2 linked regions of the Pseudovibrio sp. Tun.PSC04-5.I4 genome follow. The protein of the gene in region 1 interacts with the protein of each later gene in a pairwise test. Links are inferred from orthologs where the notes say so. Each region holds a gene or a part of one and is shown in the gene's direction. Other genes may lie near its edges.

Region 1 (3,253 bases):
GTGCAACTTCACACGATGCTTATCAATTGTGCAATTGTTGGTCTTTAAGAAATATGCGTTATGCTTACGATAGGTAATATCCCCCTTAAAAACAAAGTCATCCTCGCTCCAATGTCCGGAATTTCGGATCTTCCGTTCCGTCGTGTTGCCTTGCAATACGGTGTTGGACTGGTGGTGAGCGAAATGGTTGCCAGTGAATCTCTGTGTTCCAGCCACCCTGAAGCGCTGATGCGTGCGGACGGTGAGGGGATTGATACTCACATCGTTCAGCTGGCGGGCAGAGAGACACGCTGGATGAGCAAAGGCGCTTCCATGGCGGAACAGGCCGGTGCGGATGTTATTGACATCAACATGGGGTGCCCTGCCAAAAAAGTGACCTCTGGCTATTCCGGATCTGCTTTGATGAAGAACCTGGACCATGCGATGACACTGGTTGAAGTGGCGCTGGACGCCGTTTCTGTTCCCGTCACCTTGAAAATGCGTCTTGGGTGGGATGAGAGTTCCATCAACGCACCGGAACTTGCCAAGCGCGCCGTTGATGCGGGGGTCAAGATGATCACCGTGCATGGGCGCACGCGTTCTCAGTTTTACAAGGGCAAAGCCGATTGGCGTGCCATCCGGCAAGTGCGTGATGTGATTGATGTGCCATTGGTTGCCAACGGGGATTGTTGCACCTTTGAGGATGCAGATGAGATGCTGGCCCAATCCGGTGCTGATCTGGTGATGGTTGGGCGCGGATCTTACGGGCGGCCATGGATGCCGGGGCATATTGCGCATTACCTTGAGACGGGTGAAAAACGGCCTGATCCGCATGGCGAGGAGCTGGCAGATCTGGTTGTTGGGCACTACGACGCCATGGTGGAGCATTATGGCTTTGAGATTGGTGTGAGATCCTTCCGCAAGCACATAGGCTGGTATCTGGAGGCCAATGGATCGCTGGCGGATGCGCCGCAAGGGTTCATGAGAGGTTTGATGACCAGTCTGGATAAGGACCATGTGAGGGGTGCCTTGCATGACTGGTTTATAAAAATACCAATGAGGAGTGCTGCTTAATGTTGGAGATGGGAGGAGACACTCTGACGAAAGCCGGTAACGCTCTGGCTGACGGTGTGCAGGGGCAATCGGTTTTGGACTCGCTGCCGCATCCTGTCATTGTTGTTGGTGATGACGATAAGATTATTGGGGCGAACAGCGCGGCGGAAGGTTTTCTTCATGCCAGCCTTTCTGTTCTGAAGCGCCGTGAAGTGTCATGGTTCGTCCCGTTTGGAAGCCCGCTGCTTTCGCTTATTGCGCAGGTGCGTGAGCGCGGCGGTCCGGTCAACGAATACAAGGTGGATATTGGCTCTCCGCGCATCGGGCAGGAGAAGCTGGTTGATATTCATGCCTCTCCCCTAAATGAGGCTCCAGGCGGTGTTGTATTGCTGTTTCAGGAGCGCAATATGGCGGAAAAACTGGACAAACAGCTGACCAGCCGCGGCGCGGCGCGTACCGTCACTGGCCTTGCTGCCATGCTGGCGCACGAGATTAAAAATCCGCTCTCCGGTATTCGCGGTGCAGCACAGCTGCTTGAGCAATCAGCCAGTGAAGAGGATCGCCAGCTCACCCGCCTTATTACAGATGAGACGGACCGGATTGTGAGGTTGGTTGATCGCATGGAAGTGTTTTCCGATGAGCGGCCAATCGATCGCGCCCCAGTGAATATCCATGTGGTTCTGGATCATGTGAAACGGGGGGCGATGAACGGCTTTGCCTCCGGTATCCGGATTGTTGAAGATTATGACCCCTCTTTGCCACCTGTTTTTGCCAACCGGGATCAGTTGGTGCAGGTGTTCATCAATCTCATCAAAAACGCTTGTGAGGCTTTGACTGGCGTACATGAACCGGAAATCGTTGTGTCTACAGCGTTCCGGCCCGGCGTTCGCCTCTCTGTGCCCGGCGCTCAGAAGCGGGTAAGTCTGCCGCTTGAGTTTTGTGTGCGCGATAACGGGCATGGTGTGCCGGAAGATTTACGACAACACCTTTTTGATCCCTTCATCACGACAAAAACGAACGGAACAGGTCTTGGACTGGCACTGGTTGCCAAAATCGTGGGAGACCATGGCGGCGTGGTGGAATGTGAGAGCGGCAATCGCGGCACCACGTTCCGCATATTAATGCCTGCCTTTACGGGGCCTGATATTAATTTTGGAATTGAGGACTAAGTGTATGCCGAGTGGAACTATTTTAGTTGCTGACGACGATTCTGCGATCCGTACCGTTCTCAATCAAGCTTTGTCTCGTGCTGGCTACACCGTACGCCTCACTTCTAACGCCACCACGCTGTGGCGCTGGGTGAGTAATGGGGAAGGGGATCTGGTGATCTCTGACGTTGTGATGCCCGATGAGAACGCATTTGATGTGTTGCCGCGCATTCGCAAGCTGCGCCCGGAATTGCCCGTCATCATCATGAGTGCGCAAAACACGTTCATGACGGCGATAAAAGCCTCTGAGCAAGGTGCCTATGAATATCTGCCCAAGCCGTTTGACCTGAAAGAGCTGATCAGCATTGTTGGCCGTGCACTGGCTGAACCTAAGGGGCGTAAGTTTGATATGGCCAGTGAGGGGAATGATAATATTCCGCTGATTGGTCGCTCTCCGGCGATGCAAGACATCTACCGCATACTTGCCCGTTTGATGCAGACGGATCTGACCGTCATGATCAACGGTGAGAGCGGGACGGGTAAAGAGCTGGTCGCCCGTGCGCTGCATGATTACGGGAAGCGTCGCAACGGCCCGTTTGTTGCTGTGAACATGGCTGCTATTCCCAAAGACTTGATTGAATCTGAGCTGTTCGGGCATGAGAAAGGCTCGTTCACCGGTGCTCAGGCGCGGTCATCTGGTCGGTTCGAGCAGGCGGATGGCGGGACGTTGCTGCTGGATGAAATTGGCGATATGCCGATGGAAGCGCAAACACGGTTGCTGCGCGTGCTTCAGCAGGGAGAGTACACCAGCGTTGGCGGGCGTACGCCGATCCAGACGGATGTGCGTATTGTAGCGGCAACGAACAAAGACCTGCGCCAGCTCATCAATCAGGGGCTGTTCCGTGAGGATTTGTATTTCCGTTTGAACGTGGTGCCGATCCGCCTCCCACCTTTGCGGGAACGGACCGAGGATATTCCAGATCTGGTGCGTCACTTCTTCTCCATCGCGGAGAGTGAGGGGCTGCCGTCCAAGCAAATGGAAGTGGCTGCGCTGGATAAGCTGCGCCGTTATC
Region 2 (3,204 bases), 190 kb from region 1 along the record:
CAGATGACCCGTCGGTCAGGTGAGCACGCTGAGAACCTCTTTGCAGCACAAAACCCCGGAGATGCAGCAGCCCTCTCCTATGCGATGCACTCGAAGCTGGAAGGCATAGAGCGCCGCGGTGAAGCACTTGAATATCAAGCTCTCAATCAAACAGATGATCCAGCTATTGCAGGCGCACTGGGCAACTTCGGTAAGGGCGGAGAAACAGCCTACGTTGAGTTTGTGAACCTCTCAACCCTATTGGACATAAGTGTCCGTGGCACAGCGGAAGAGCTCATCAACAGCAACTTCATCTCAGACCCATTGTGCCAACCTGATGAAGCCCGGCAAGTCATTTCAGGGCTCATGACCAAGATGGAAGAAGACAAAAAAATGGAAATGGCGGCCCCGATGAACCGCAGCTAATTCCTCAAAGACCCGCCCCATCACAAACAATAACTTAAGCCGGTTTTTACCGGCCTTTTTATTGGTCCCCATGATCAGTCATGTACAAACTGAAAAGATACCAAACGTATGGGAGCAGAACTTTACCGCGAGGTATTCTGAGGTAAAAATGCAACTAGGACATTGCATTCAGAATTACATGCACAACAGCAGCGCAGAGCTCTCAAGAACAAGAGGCTCCCCTAGCTTCATCACCCGCATAAAACAAAACTTGAAGGCTGCAAAAGCAGCCCTCATGCAGCCATAGCAAGCCAACCCCACTCGTTCGGCTGAATACAAATGCACCCTACCCGCTTTAGCGATTCGATTTAGGTGCAGGTTTCTCTTTCAAGCGCACTTCAGCACGGTCATCACTTGCAATAACCACATCCTGAGGCTGGGATAACTCAATCAAATTGCCATCCGGATCTCTGATATAGACGGAAAGCAATGGCGAGCTCGCACCTGTTCGATAAACAGGCCCCTCCACAATCGCAACAGCCGCTGCACCCAACCGGGCAATGGCCGCATCTAGGTTCTCAACAATGAAACAAAGATCAGCCGTTCCAGGCACCTGCAGCTGCGCCAAAGGCTCATGCTCCACATCAACAGGTTGCAGATTAATTTTCTGCTGCCCGAAATGAAGACCACGCCGGCCACCACCGAAAATGACTTCATCCATACCAAGCACGTCCTGATAAAAACGACTAGCACGGTCAACATCGTGAACAGTAAGAACCACATGGTCGAGACAAACCAACCTCATTACCCACTCCTTAGCTCTTGTTACAAACACAATAGCGTCAGCAGCCCCGCGCGACTACCTCCTAGATTCTAGCGAGATGAACAAATAGTAGTTTGCCTATTTTTTAACCATCATGAGTATCGATTAAGCAGCAGATATATTTCAGGACCAATGCTCCCTTACTAATTAAGGGGCAAACTGCCCGAATTAGTGGCTTTTTAAGAAAATTTCAAAACTGGCACGGTTTCTGCATTCATATTTCCGTAAGTTTTGAAGTACGAACTTTTTGCACACCTGCTAGTCACTTGCACGCGCATGCAAGGCCAGCGGACGAAGCAATACAAGACGAACTGGGAGTGTGACGACCATGAAGAAAATTGAGGCAATCATTAAGCCGTTCAAACTGGATGAAGTGAAAGAAGCACTTCAGGAAGTTGGTCTTCAGGGGATCACCGTTACTGAGGCAAAGGGGTTTGGTCGCCAAAAGGGCCATACCGAGCTCTACCGCGGCGCCGAATACGTAGTAGATTTTCTGCCGAAAGTGAAAGTCGAAATCGTACTCAACGATGACCTTGTCGAAAAAGCTGTCGAAGCCATCCGCGATGCCGCACAGACTGGTCGCATTGGTGATGGTAAGATTTTTGTTTCCAGCATAGAACAAGCCATTCGCATTCGGACCGGTGAGATCGGCGAAGACGCCGTATAATTTAAAATCTCCTTAGGGATAAACGAGGGCCACGCCATTGGGGGGACAATTCCACAAGGCTTGGGCTTCAAAATAACAACACGACGCCACTGGCGATTTTCACATGAGGAATTGGAAGTTATGACAACCTCCGCTGATATCTTGAAAGAAATTCAAGAAAAAGACGTTAAGTTCGTAGATCTTCGTTTTTCAGATCCACGCGGCAAGCTGCAGCACGTCACAATGGATATCTCCCAGGTACACGAAGACATGTTCGCTGAAGGCGTTGCATTTGATGGGTCATCCATCGGTGGCTGGAAAGCAATCAACGACTCCGACATGATGCTGATGCCAGATACAGAAACAGCTCATATCGATCCGTTCTTCGCTCAGTCCACTATGTCAATCTTCTGTGACGTTCTAGACCCAGTTTCCGGCGAAGGTTACAACCGTGACCCACGCATGACTGCCAAACGCGCAGAAGCCTATGTGAAAGCATGTGGCGCTGGCGATACTGTATTCGTTGGTCCAGAAGCGGAATTCTTCATCTTTGATGACGTTCGCTTTGCAGCTGACCCATACAACACCGGTTTCAAACTGGATTCTTCTGAACTGCCGTCCAACATGGACAGCGAATATGAGTCCGGCAACCTTGGTCACCGTCCACGCACCAAAGGCGGTTACTTCCCGGTTCCACCAATCGATAGTGCGCAGGACATCCGTTCTGAAATGCTCTCCGTTATGTCGGAAATGGGCGTTAAAGTTGAAAAGCACCACCACGAAGTGGCAGCAGCTCAGCATGAACTTGGTATGCAGTTCCAGACCCTGACAACGTGTGCCGATCATATGCAGATCTACAAATATGTAGTTCATCAGGTTGCACACGCCTACGGTAAGTCCGCGACCTTCATGCCTAAGCCAGTCTTTGGCGACAACGGCACCGGCATGCACTGTCACTTCTCCCTTTGGGAAGACGGCAAACCAAACTTTGCGGGCAACCAGTATGCAGACCTCTCCGAGAGCGCTCTGTACTTCATCGGTGGCATCCTTAAGCACGCAAAATCTTTGAACGCGTTCACCAACGCGTCCACAAACTCCTACAAGCGTCTGGTTCCAGGTTATGAGGCTCCAGTTCTTCTGGCGTACTCTTCCCGTAACCGTTCTGCATCTTGCCGTATTCCATTCTCTACCTCGCCAAAAGCCAAGCGCGTAGAAATTCGTTTCCCAGATCCTTCAGCGAACCCGTACCTGGCGTTCTCTGCACAGCTGATGGCCGGCCTTGATGGTATCAAGAACAAAATCCATCCTGGCGAACCAATGGACAAAAACCTGTACGACCTGCCACCAGAGG

The links.
Region 2: the proteins of BLS62_RS12375 (region 1) and BLS62_RS13275 interact in binary tests that used the Escherichia coli proteins (3 or more experiments, as listed by UniProt). The link is inferred for Pseudovibrio sp. Tun.PSC04-5.I4 from one-to-one orthologs.

What each region holds. Positions count from the first base shown.
Region 1 is NZ_FNLB01000006.1:1,578,063-1,581,315, reverse strand. What follows is about bases 207-3,131. They hold BLS62_RS12375 (two-component system sensor histidine kinase NtrB), read left to right. Parts: upstream 207-1,061; coding sequence 1,062-2,201; downstream 2,202-3,131. Other genes in these bases: ntrC (nitrogen regulation protein NR(I)), read left to right, coding at 2,206-3,131; dusB (tRNA dihydrouridine synthase DusB), read left to right, coding at 207-1,053. In the rest of the region: more of dusB, read left to right, coding at 61-206; more of ntrC, read left to right, coding at 3,132-3,253.
Region 2 is NZ_FNLB01000006.1:1,765,364-1,768,567, forward strand. What follows is about bases 329-3,204. They hold BLS62_RS13275 (P-II family nitrogen regulator), read left to right. Parts: upstream 329-1,535; coding sequence 1,536-1,874; downstream 1,875-3,204. Other genes in these bases: BLS62_RS13265 (protein kinase domain-containing protein), read left to right, coding at 329-405; BLS62_RS13270 (VOC family protein), read right to left, coding at 740-1,189; glnA (type I glutamate--ammonia ligase), read left to right, coding at 1,995-3,204. Also shown: more of BLS62_RS13265, read left to right, coding at 1-328. UniProt on the Escherichia coli protein: P-II indirectly controls the transcription of the glutamine synthetase gene (glnA). P-II prevents NR-II-catalyzed conversion of NR-I to NR-I-phosphate, the transcriptional activator of GlnA. When P-II is uridylylated to P-II-UMP, these events are reversed.